3 regions of the Peribacillus sp. SRI_006 genome follow, and region 1 is predicted to be linked to each of the others. Evidence: riboswitches for the same ligand, from Rfam matches in the RefSeq annotation. Region 1 holds a riboswitch; each other region holds the start of a gene.
The links. Region 1 has a riboswitch for S-adenosylmethionine ahead of AC2YHV_RS08465 (Fur-regulated basic protein FbpA). Riboswitches for the same ligand answer to the same signal wherever they lie in the genome.
Positions count from the first base shown of each region.

Region 2: linked by a shared signal. The riboswitch ahead of mtnW (2,3-diketo-5-methylthiopentyl-1-phosphate enolase) and the one ahead of AC2YHV_RS08465 (Fur-regulated basic protein FbpA) in region 1 are both predicted to bind S-adenosylmethionine.
Region 3: linked by a shared signal. The riboswitch ahead of AC2YHV_RS09745 (5-methyltetrahydropteroyltriglutamate--homocysteine S-methyltransferase) and the one ahead of AC2YHV_RS08465 (Fur-regulated basic protein FbpA) in region 1 are both predicted to bind S-adenosylmethionine.

Region 1 is NZ_JBYCZT010000005.1:107,455-111,654, forward strand. Features, by position in the region: gene thiD (bifunctional hydroxymethylpyrimidine kinase/phosphomethylpyrimidine kinase) at 1-239, opposite strand, end outside; gene thiW (energy coupling factor transporter S component ThiW) at 208-729, opposite strand; gene tenA (thiaminase II) at 745-1,434, opposite strand; TPP riboswitch at 1,532-1,636, opposite strand; SAM riboswitch class I at 1,794-1,898, shown strand; gene AC2YHV_RS08465 (Fur-regulated basic protein FbpA) at 2,069-2,257, shown strand; gene AC2YHV_RS08470 (aspartyl-phosphate phosphatase Spo0E family protein) at 2,507-2,704, shown strand; gene AC2YHV_RS08475 (GNAT family N-acetyltransferase) at 2,773-3,279, opposite strand; gene AC2YHV_RS08480 (DUF459 domain-containing protein) at 3,498-4,199, shown strand.
Region 2 is NZ_JBYCZT010000009.1:218,683-222,882, forward strand. Features, by position in the region: gene AC2YHV_RS15095 (2-hydroxy-3-keto-5-methylthiopentenyl-1-phosphate phosphatase) at 1-465, opposite strand, end outside; gene mtnW (2,3-diketo-5-methylthiopentyl-1-phosphate enolase) at 472-1,704, opposite strand; SAM riboswitch class I at 1,813-1,966, opposite strand; gene AC2YHV_RS15105 (pyridoxal phosphate-dependent aminotransferase) at 2,085-3,257, opposite strand; gene AC2YHV_RS15110 (carbon-nitrogen family hydrolase) at 3,357-4,139, shown strand.
Region 3 is NZ_JBYCZT010000006.1:20,348-24,547, forward strand. Features, by position in the region: gene AC2YHV_RS09735 (glycerol-3-phosphate responsive antiterminator) at 1-449, opposite strand, end outside; gene AC2YHV_RS09740 (hypothetical protein) at 616-1,035, opposite strand; SAM riboswitch class I at 1,192-1,293, shown strand; gene AC2YHV_RS09745 (5-methyltetrahydropteroyltriglutamate--homocysteine S-methyltransferase) at 1,601-2,704, shown strand; gene AC2YHV_RS09750 (ArsR/SmtB family transcription factor) at 2,914-3,216, shown strand; gene AC2YHV_RS09755 (MFS transporter) at 3,373-4,200, shown strand, end outside.

The DNA.
Region 1 (4,200 bases):
CCAAGCATGCCTATTTTTACTGCATCGACAGGAATATCTTCAAAGATAGCAGCAATTTGATCCGATATGATAGCAGTTTCAATGGGCTGTACAGAACGGACTTCCATTGTGTTTTGGGCGGTTACGGCTGTGATGGCAGACATTCCAAATACACCATGTGCAGAAAATGTTTTTAAATCCGCTTGTATTCCAGCACCGCCCCCTGAATCAGAGCCTGCGATCGTTAATGCTGTTTTCATAAAAAAACCCCTTCATATAAGTATTTTTTAGCAATATTTTAAGTAATATGAAAGCTAAAATCGCACCTGCGAATGAACTGAACATAAAAGCCGGTAAAAAACCAAAAAGAGCAGCTTTTTCTCCCAATAGGAGGGTTGCAAGCGGATAACAGGCCAGGGAACCGAGAAAGCCGGTCCCGATCACTTCCCCTAAACAGGCGAATTTTAAGCTTTGTGTTTTTCGGTAAAGGATGGCGGCCAAAAGTGCACCAATCATGCTGCCGGGAAAGGCGAAAATTGAACCGGTACCAATCATGTTTCTAATGATGGAAACTAAAAAAGCTTGTGTCACCGCATATGCAGGCCCCAATAGAACCGCCGTCAGGACATTTGCCAGATGTTGAATAGGAAAGATTTTTGCAAATCCTGCAGGGATGAAAATAAATGAACTGGTAAGCGTCGTTAAAGCCGTGATCATGGCAGTCAATGTCAGTTTCTTGATAGGGTTCATCCTCATGTCAACCACCTACAGAGGCCAATCCTGCTCATTTTGAACCATGTCCCAGAATAAATATTCATATCGGGAAGTAACCAAAAAGTGCTTTTCTAATCTAAGAAGTTCCTTTTCAGGCATGCCTTCCGTCAATTCTTCCAACAAAGCGATCAGCCACTTGTGTGCTTCCCCGAATTCAGGAGATGAATAGGACCTTATCCAATCTGCGTAGCGATTGTTTTCCAGTGCTGCTCCATTTTGTTCTTTTAATAGCAAACCGATTTCATAATAATCCCAAGCGCAGGGCAGGAGACAGGCGATCAAGTCTGCCAAAGTCCCATGCTGAGCTGCATTTAGCATGTAACCTGTATAGGCTAGAGTGGTTGGAGTAGGTTCTGTATTTTCCAATTCCTTGGAGCTGATCCCGAATTCGGAAGCATAATGCCGATGAATATCCATTTCCACTTGAAGGGTTTCATTTAAAATGCTCGCAAATTTTGCCATGGTTTCGATGTTATGGGCTTTGATGACACCTAAAGCAAAGAGCTTGGAATAATCCATGAGATAGACATAGTCCTGCTTCAGGTAATAGGCAAATTTCTTTTCAGGAAGTGTGCCGTTTCCAATTGCCTGGACAAAGGGATGTGAATGATTCCTTTTCCAAATCTCTTTTGCCCGTGCATGCAGTCTATCACTGAATGTTTCTAATTTTGTATTCTCCATTGTTCATCCTCCTATAGAATGGCTCCCTTTGCCTTTGTTAAATAAAAAACCCCGTTCCTGAATACGGAACGGGGTAGATGGATATAGTCTGTGAAATGGACGATATCATCCACTTCCCTCCGCCGGTATGAGCCGGTTCAGGTTCAAAGGGTCCGGAACTAATTCCATCTCAGTCTTAAAAAAGACTCCCCTAGTGGTGTGAATTGTATGTAATTACTGACATCATATCAGAAAGACAAGAAAATGCAACCCGTATTTGAAAGAGGAATCACTTTATGTCCAGGAAAAAAGGGAGAACCAGGTAATTGACTTTTGAAGATTATTAGGATAGAATCATTTCTACATCATTATATATTGAATTCTTATCCAGAGAGGTGGAGGGACTTGGCCCTATGAAACCTCGGCAGCGGACCCGTTTAGGGAACTGTGCTAAATCCAACAAGCATATGCTTGGAAGATAAGAAGAGCCGAACGGACACTGTCAGCCTCTTCTTAAATTAGAAGGGGCTTTTATTTTTGGGAAATAACGTTTAGTGACATACTAGAAAAGGTATATATTATTTGGTGAAATCAAACAAGTTGATAAAGTTTAGCTAACTAGAAGCAGGCACTAGGACGGAAAGGAGCCATTTACATGGCAGAATTATTTAAGAGGATTGAACAGAGGAAGGCAAAACTCATTGAAGAGCTATTGGCCAATGGAGTATACAAAACCTCTGATGAAAGGCACCTTTATGATGCCCCATTAAAAGTACTTGAAGATGAATATAAAATTGTTATAAATAGACCTAATAACGAGTCACCTTCTGAATGGATGACATAGTAATCGGAATACAATATTTGGATTTTTGGATAAGGGATATGATGTAAGCATTCGCAGTCTACACTAGTGGATGCTTTTTTTGCGTTTTTTAGAAAACGACACAAATTATACATAATTAAATAACAAAATAGGTGTTTTGTCACATTTGACCTATAAAATAACACATTTAATTTCTGGAAAATAGTTGATTTTAACTAGTGATTTCATTATGATAAAAGTGTAAAAATATTGAATAAATGGGAGGTGGCTATGATGCATTGCCGTAAGGTAACTATAGAAAAAGTAGAAGAGAAGAGACAGGAAATGATAAAGTTGGGTGCGATTTACGGCTTAACAAGTCTGCTGACTGTACAAGCCAGCCAAGAATTGGATACGCTATTGAATGCGTTAGCAAGTAAAAGAGATTCTGAATATTTTTCCCTTCAAGAAGCATATAGGTATTTTTAAATTAGCAATTCGACCTGTATTAATCTAAAAAAGCTACTGCTCAAGGCAATAGCTCTAAAGAATTATATTTAAATATCGACACGTTTACCTAGAATGATCAAATCCCGCTCAATGCCATCCATCTCGGCAACTTGAGGTAAATGTGCCCATTCTTCAAACCCGAATTTAGAAAAAAGCTTAAGGCTTGGTGTATTATGGGCGAAAATGAAACCCAATAAAGTCTTAACACCTAATTTTGGACTCAATTCAATTGCCTTTCGAATCGAAATTTGTCCAATTCCTTTTCCCCGGAAATAATCATCAATGTAAATGCTGATTTCGGCAGTGGAATTATATGCCGGTCGGCCATAAAAGGATTGAAAGCTCATCCATCCAGCGGTTTTCCCTTCTATAGTAATGATATATAGCGGTCTACTTTCTGAATGATGTTCCTCAAACCATTTAACCCTCGATTGGACGGATACAGGTTCCGTATCTGCCGTGACCATCCTTGAAGCAATTGTCGAATTATATATTTCAACAATTCTGGGTAGATCAGATAGTTCTGCCTCTCTAAACTCTATGTGTTCTTCCATGATTTAAACTCCTAACTATCATTTATTCAATCTCCAGAATGAAGGGTAATCCCGTTTTTGGTTTTAGGGACGTTGAATGAAACCCAATCCATTGAAAGTTTTATATTATCATACACTTTTTATTCTTTATCTGACAATTCTTTTTTATGTTAGTACTGCAGATTTTTTGGGTATGAAAAAGATTAAATACTTCTAGTAAAAAACAAGAGGAGAACCAAATGAAAAAATTGGCAGGTATATTGATTATCGTACTGTTTATATGTTTTGCTGCATATGAATTTCAGGCCTCGGAGTCGGAAGATGTGCAAAGGGTCATGGCTTTTGGAGATTCATTAACCTATGGAAAAGGGGATAAGGACGGGGAAGGATATATAGATGGCCTTGAAGATGAATTGAATAATCCCCAATCGGAGCAAAAAGTGAGTTTTTGGAATTACGGTATTAAAGGCCAGGAAACGGATGGGGTGATGAAACAGCTAGATGATTACCGAATTAAAACGAAACTTGATGAAGCCGATACTTTCATTGTTTTTATTGGAACGAATGACTTGATCAATAGTAATGGCGGGAACTTGGAGAAAATAAGTGACCGAAAAATCAATGAGGGTAAACGGGAATATATCAACCATCTGAAAAAGATTACATCAACACTGATAGAGGCAAACGATAAAGCGGATATTCTGGTAATAGGACTATATAACCCAATTAAAGACAATCAAAAACTTGAAAAGCACATTCGCGATTATAACGAGTCAATAAAGGGATTAGCCGATAAAGGTGAAAGGATGTTATTCATTCCTACAAATGATCTTTTTGAAGATGAAAAGAAAACAAAGTATTTCAGTGATAAGTTACATCCGAATGAAAAAGGGTATCAGCTCATTGCGAATCGGGTTTTGGAAAGTTATGATTTCAAATGAA
Region 2 (4,200 bases), on a different contig from region 1:
AATTTCCCTCATAATGGATGGCTTGCAGCAACCGCAATCATTATTACATTGCTCATCACAAGCATGTGGCCACTCAATATAAATCTTTTCCTTATCAAAAAATGCATGGTTGCAATAAACGGACTCTGTTGGCAAGATATCATTCAAAAGGGGTGAAATGAAAAAATCCATGCCCCCGCTTACAATATATAAAGGGATATTGGCTTGTTTCGTATACTCAACGAATTCATAAAACCCTGGTCGAATGCCGGCCGTTTTTCTTACATATTGGATGATGTCATCCTTCAAGCCACTATCAAGCAGGGAAAACATATCCCCAACTCCTGAAGATATACTGATTTTTTGCTGAAGGACACCGTCTTTCAACGCTTCCCATTCCGGAGGCGCAAATTTCTTCATAATTGAAATGATATTATCTGTGTTGGTGATCGTTCCGTCAAAATCACAAAAGATGATCGGTTTCATTATTTCTTATAGGCCTCCCCACAACACAAGAGCTTTTTTTAGGGTTTCTTCCTCAGCCGCCGCTTCAGAAAGTTCCTTTCCTGCCAGAACGGCTTCCACAGCAGAACGGAATGCCTTGGCACCGCCCTCTGCTCCGTCAGGGTGCCCGTGAATTCCGCCTCCGGCATTAATCACACTATCAAGCCCGAAATCCTTGATCAGGTCCGGAACCATGCCCGGATGAATGCCTGCAGAAGGAACAGGGAAGGCTTTTTTCCATGAAAGTTCATCTCTTGTCAGAGCTTCAGCAATCGCTAAGGTCTCCGTTTTTTCAAGTGCGACATTTCCATAAGGGGAAGGGAACAAGGATAAATCCGCACCTGATAATCTTACTAATTTACCAAGCAATAATGGATAGCCGATACCATAAAATGATGAAGATGCCAATGCCCCGCTATATGCGGGGTGCGCCATGATCGGCAGCTTTATACGATCATGTTCACTCAAGGCCTGCAATACATCCAAACCATATGTATGAACGTTGAACAATAAAGCATCTGCCCCTGCTTCAGCCGCTTGCTCTGCCTTATCCAATAATTCAAAAGTTTTCCCAGATAGATTGACAGCATATAAAGTACGGTGGCCAGTGGTTTCATAGACTTCATTCAATATTCTTTTTCCCGTTTTTATTCTATCGAAAAATGGAGTCAGTTCCTGGTCGAAGAGGATCTCATCATCCTTAACTAGGTCGACACCTCCCAATGCTTGTTGCTTCAGTTGATCATTATGAAATGTTAGGTCTCTTCCCAATACGCCTTTAAAGATGCTCATCACCAAGGGCCGGTTAAATACGCCCAGCTTTTCCCTTATGCCTTCAATGCCAAATTGCGGCCCGGGAAAAGCTTTTTGAATATCACCGACAAAATCCAAGTCTATAAGTTTTATTTCACCGTCCAATGAAAGTTTGCCGAAGACCGTCGTAAGGATTGCAGGTAAATCATTTGAGAAATTCCTTGCCGGATAGGCAATTTTAATCAGCGAACGGTATACTTTCCGATTAAAGTAGCTGTTTGCCCTCTCTTCTTCAGATAGGGGTGTCACCGATACGACGCGTCCCTTATGTTTTTCCAGTTGTTTCTGTACCAAATGCGGCAAGTCCGTCCATGTCCCGACAGTCAGACCCAAGGCAATGCTCTCTGCTTTTTTCTCATGATTTCCAATAAAGTCATGAATTAAATAAGTAGCGACTATCTCGCTCATCTGATCACTCCTATAACACGTTAGTATACTCTCGATGTCACTATTGGCCTGAGATGGTCTCAAAATGGCAAAAGCCCCTTCATAAAGAAGAGGCTTTAAAAAGCCATCTTCTTATCTCCCAGCCATCGGCTGCAAGAATTAGCACCGTGCCTTGTGGATTTCAAAAAAATCCGGCGGAAGGATTCCGCCCCATTTTACAATGGAATTACGGTCGGTTGCTGGGCTTCATCGGGCTAGTCCCTCCACCTGCTCAAAATAAGAAAACGCTGATATATAAGTTGCATCCAAGTATCGAAAGATTAAGAATTTATTTTGTATTCTGACAGGTAATTCCTACTTTGTCAATAAGTTTTAACTATTTAAAGGTGAACCTTATTGCACTAAAATAAGTTTAATGTCCGTATTCGTTCCACAGCCTCTTGCAGCCGTTCTTCCGAAGTCAGTAGCCCTACCCTGACATAACCTTCGCCAAATTCACCGAACCCATTCCCTGCGGCAACAGCTACATGGGCATGCGTTAATAAATAGTCCGCAAAACTCTCGGACGTAAAACCTCCAGGTACCTTGAGCCAGGCAAAAAACGATGCCGCTGGAGCTTTGACTTCCCATCCGATGGACCTCAATCCCTCAATGAAAACATTCCTTCGCCCCTCGTACATTTGCACTAACTGCTCTACACAGGTCTGTGAGTCAAGCAAAGCGCTTGCCGCAGCTTCTTGTATCGCCGGGAAGAGACTCACATAAAGATGGTCTTGTAAAAGTTCAAGAGCTTCTATTACACTCTTATTGCCCACTGCGAAGCCGACTCTCCACCCTGCCATATTGTATGTTTTCGATAGAGTGTATATTTCAACTCCTACATCCTTCGCTCCCTCCGCCTGGAGAAAGCTTATCGGTTTTTTTCCGTCGAATCCGATCGCCCCATAGGCGAAATCATGGACCACACAAATTGAATGTTCTTTTGCAAAGGAGACGGTTTCATCAAAGAAACTTTCAGTTGCAGAAGCGCCTGTGGGATTATTCGGATAATTCAAGAACATCATTTTGGCTTTATCAAGAACTTCTTTATGTATGTCATCGTATTTCGGAAGAAAATCATTTTCTTCTGTCAAGGGCATCAGTTCGGTCTTTGCCTGGGCTAAAACAACACCGGAAAGATAATCCGGATAGCCGGGATCTGGAACAAGGATTGTATCACCTGGATTCAATAAACACTGCGGAAGTTCGACAAGACCTGCCTTTCCCCCGAAGAGAATCGCCACTTCACTAGTCGGATCCAGCTTGACACCGTATTCCCGTTCATAAAAGACGGCAGCAGCATCTTTTAAATATTGATGTCCCCGGAATGGCGAATATTTATGATTAATCGTTTTTTCAGCGGCAGTTTGCAAACTTTTGACGATATGTTCCGGCGTCGGCTGATCAGGGTTTCCCTGGCCTAAATTAATGACATCATGTCCTTGCTCCGTGATTGCATTGACTTTTGCGACCAGTGAAGCAAAAAACTGCTTGGGCAGGTCCTGAAGCAGTCCGGATTTTTCGAATTGCACCATTTATACACCTTCTCTGAAATTTCTTGAAATTCTAGTCACAAATGATATATGTTTATCGTAGTCTTGTAAAGCATTTTTTACATGTAGGGGGGTTAAACGATGAAGTGGAAAATAGCTTGTATTCAAATGGATATAGCTTTCGGGCAACCAGATATCAATTTTCAGGTTGCAGAACAATGGTTGGAAAAAGCAGCTCGGTCCGAACCCGATATCGTCATATTACCAGAGCTTTGGACAACCGGATACGACTTGACCAGGCTGAATGAGATTGCTGATCAAGAGGCAGAAAAAACGATTGAATTTCTTAAAACACAGGCACAGAAACACCAGTTTCACATCATCGGCGGTTCCATTGCGAAAAAAACAAGCAAGGGAATCTATAACACCATGATCATCATCGATAAACACGGAAAGCTCATTAAAGAATATGATAAGCTTCACTTATTTCAATTAATGGATGAACATCATTTCCTGCAGCCAGGTGAAAAAGATGGTTTATTTACCCTTGATGAAAAAATATGTGCCGGGTTCGTTTGTTATGACATTCGTTTCCCAGAATGGCAGCGAGCCCATACCGTTCAAGGCGCGGAAGTTCTATTCGTTACGGCTGAATGGCCAAAGCCGAGACTCGATCACTGGAGAGCTTTATTGATAAGCCGTGCCATCGAGAACCAAGCCTATGTTGTAGCCGTTAATCGTACAGGTTCGGATATCAATAATATATTTGCGGGCCATTCCTTGATTATTGATCCATGGGGGAATATCATAAGTGAAGCCGGAGAAGGAAACGAACTATTGACAGGCAGCTTGGACTTCAACAAAGTTACGGAAGCACGTAACAAAATACCTGTATTCGAAGATCGCCGTCCTGACTTTTATTAATTTACCCATTGACAAACTATTTAAAAAGTTGATATTATTTTCCCGAAGATTAAAATTTCAG
Region 3 (4,200 bases), on a different contig from region 1:
GCAAAAATCGGTGTCTGCAATCGTTCCTTCACTTCTTTTATCATCCATGGCATGGCGCCCGGCAATACTTCGATATAATCCGGCTTGGTTTTCTGCACCAGCTTATAACTTTTCTCAAGCGCATGTGAGTCTATTAAAAAGATTCGCTGGATGGCAATGACCCCCTTTTGCTTCGCCTTCAATATAACGCTTGATTTAGTCGAAATCAGCCCATAGGGGTTATATTCCTGACAAATGAATTCTGTCGCGTACTCATCACTTCTTATGCCATGGATCAAATCGACATGATAAATCATTTTCTTATTATGCTGCTTTGCCATCATACTTACATTTTTCAATTGTGAGATATGCAAATCAAGAAACACACCTATTTCATAGGAACTTTCTAGAAATCTTTCAAAATCCTTCATGCTTGCTGAAGCAGGCAAAATCTTCTGATCCATCATCATCCTCCTCATTCCCAGAAAAACTCAAAACTTCAAGTCATTTAGTATATTTTAAAGAACTTGATTTATCAAACACATTTTTTCATGAACCATGTAACCTTAACACTATCATACCTTTCACACCCTTTATAGATTGCGGCAAAGGATATATGTAAAATATCCCCTTGAATCATAAAGAGAGTTTCATTTTCAATGCACCTTCGACGAGTTCATACGATTTAATTGTGCCAATTGGAATTTTTCTCACGATGCTCCAAGCATTAACATTCATTTTGATCGTTCTTTTTTCATATTCAAAAAATGGCGGTCTGTTAAATATCCTTTTGTTGATGAAATCCCTGTCAATTGGTTCCATTTCGACTAATTCAAATGAAATCGTTCTTTTTTCCACATGAATCGGTTTTAATGTAATCCGGAAAGCCACGTTTTTCTTAAACATCATTTTTTTCACTTCCATCGTTCCGGAAAGCACAATATGCTTTGGCGTAATTTCGACTTTAATATCCTGATCAGATGATTTCATTTTTATGATTCTCTCTATCATGGCTTCAGTTACCGTAATCGGTATGCCATTTTTGAATGGACTCATCCTTGCATTCCCTCCCCACTCAAAGCATATGCCGGATTCCCTGATGCCGTTAACATTCCAGCCCGGATTAATAAACGGTATATTCGAAATATTCCAGCTCTACCCCTTGACCTTCGTAAAAACTACCTGTATAGTCAAAGTTAATTTAATAGACAACTCTTATCCAGAGAGGTGGAGGGACTGGCCCTTTGATGCCTCAGCAACAGACTGATCTTGTACTGTGCTAATTCCAGAAGTGTAAAAACTTGAAGATAAGAAGAGTATATAGCTTTGTTGCCAACACCTCTTCTTATTTTTAAGAAGAGGTTTTTTATTTTGGCTGTTTTCACATACTTTGTTGCTATTTACCAGGTAGTGGGTTGTGGTTGATTTCCCCTCAAGATGCTCGCTTTCCGCGGGGCGGGCGGTGAGCCTCCTCGGCGTAAACGCCTGTGGGGTCTCACCTGTCCCGCTGCTCCCGCAGGAGTCTCGCACTTCCGCTCCAATCAACCTTAAATCGTTTCGTTTAAAAACAACAATCTTTACGAAAAGAGCCTATATTTTTAAAAGGAAAGAAGGAATCAACATGTCAATCACATTAACGAAAGCACCATTCAGGGCGGACCACGTCGGAAGTTTATTAAGACCGGAACGTTTACATATTGCCAGGAAGGACTTTAAGGAAGGTACCATTTCAGCTGAGAGGCTTCGTGAAATTGAAACTGAAGAAATCAATCGGATCGTCGATAAACAAATCGAAGTTGGTTTAGAGGCCGTTACGGACGGTGAATTCAGACGAACATGGTGGCACTTTGACTTCCTCGAACATTTAAATGGCATCGAGGGATATGTAACTGAAAAAGGCCTCACATTCGATGGTGTCGAAACAGAGAGATATAATGTTCGCAATACCGGGAAGGTTTCATTCAACCCTGAACATCCCTTCATTCGTGATTTCATTGAATTGAACAAAATCGTGAACGGACGTGCCGTTGCCAAGCAAACAATCCCCAGTCCGAATCAATTATTTGCTGCAGGCATTCATAATGAAGACGTCTACCCTGATATCGAAGACTATGCAAATGATATCATCAACGCCTATCAGCATGCTTTGAAAGCCTTTTATGAAGCAGGTGTGCGTTATCTTCAATTGGATGATGTATATATTGCCAGACTTTCAGCTCCGGATTTCCAGTTCAAAGATGGAAAATATACGAGGGAACAATTAATTGATCTTGCACTTCGGGTCATTAACGGAGCATTGGAAGGCAAACCAGAAGACCTTATCGTCACTACCCATCTATGTCGCGGAAACTACCAGTCGACATGGGCGTTTGAAGGAAGCTATGCCCGTATCGCCCCAACTTTATTGGCAAAAGAAAAAGTGGATGGATTCTTCTTGGAATATGATGATCAACGCTCAGGGGATTTCAAACCATTGGAATACATTCCAAATGGCGGTGCACGGGTCGTACTGGGTGCCGTCACTTCAAAAAATGGAGAAATCGAGGACAAGGAAGCTGTTAAGGCACGCATTAAAGAAGCATCGCACTTCGTTCCGCTCGAACAATTATGCTTAAGCCCTCAATGCGGCTTCGCCTCCACCCATCACGGCAACAAGCTAACCGAAGCACAGCAATGGGAAAAACTGAAATTCGTCGTTGATGTAGCGAAAGAAGTATGGGAATGATTATTTTACGGAGACTTTAAAACTTATTTACAGGATTCGAACAACCTAATCGGCAGCACTTATTAGGGATCCGATTAGGTCCTTGCAATAATACATTTCCATTCCTTTAATGGCTCTTTTGAATAACGGTATCAAGTTTTGATTTATGAAATTAACGATGAATGTTAAAACCATTTGACATATCGATAATTCTCGATATAATGAAATGTATGAAAACAATCGAGATATTTAAAGCATTATCCAATGAATCCAGGTTGCAAATCTTACAATGGCTCAAGGCGCCTGAACTCCACTTCACCCCTCATGAGGGAATAGACATGAAGGAAACCGGCGTTTGCGTAAGTCAGATTACGGAAAAATTAAACATGACCCAGTCCACGGCCTCTCAATACCTCTCGATGCTTCTTAGAGCAGGATTGATTAAAACGGAGCGGATAGGAAAGTTTACGTATTACAAACGAGATGAAGATGCAATCTCAAAAATTACTGATTTCTTGAAAGAAGAAGTATGAAAATGAACCTGATCCGTACCTTAGAGGGTTGGGTTCATTTCCCCCCCCTAACAGTTCGACATTTCGCGATATGTTTATTTTTTATCCATACATATTAACATATTCCGATATGTCTTTATATAAAATTGATAATCATTAATGAGGAGTGAATCTATTTTGCTTAATACATGGAAAATTTATATGTTGGCGATAATCAGTTTTTTAGTAGGAACATCCGAATTCATCATATCCGGGATTTTGGATAAGATTGCGGATTCTCTTGGAGTTACCCTTGCTGCCGCAGGACAGCTCATTACAATTTTCTCCCTTGTCTATGCAATCGGTACACCCATTCTAATGGCTTTGACAGCAAGTTTAGACAGACGAAAATTAATGTTGTATTCCCTTGGACTATTCATAGTGTCCAACCTGCTTGCCTTTCTATTACCAGGCTTTGGACCGTTTCTATTTGCACGCATAATCATGGCACTTGGTGCAGGATTGGTTGTAGTCACCGCTCTGAATATTGCCGCTAAGCTTGCTCCGCCAGATAAACAAGCAAGTTCTATTGCGACAGTTGTCATGGGGTTTACAGCTTCCCTTATCATTGGCGTACCCCTCGGAAGAATCATGACGGATGCATTCGGCTGGAAATCCGTCTTTGGCGGAATCGCCCTATTCGGCCTGATTGCCATGGTCGTTTTATTCTTTACCATTCCTGCTACCAAAGGGGATAAACCAGTACCACTTCTCCAGCAGCTGGCCCTTCTTAAAAAAAGGAAAGTTGCCCTTGGATTATCGATAACCTTCTTCTGGCTTGGCGGATACTCGATAGCTTATACCTATCTATCCCCTTACCTGCTATCCGTATCAGGGATAAGTGACTCTCTACTTAGCACGGCCTTGCTTATATTCGGTATCGCAAGCTTGATCGGATCAAAGTTTGGCGGATATAGTACGGATCGATGGGGTGTATCATTTACACTAATTGGCGGTATGGCGCTG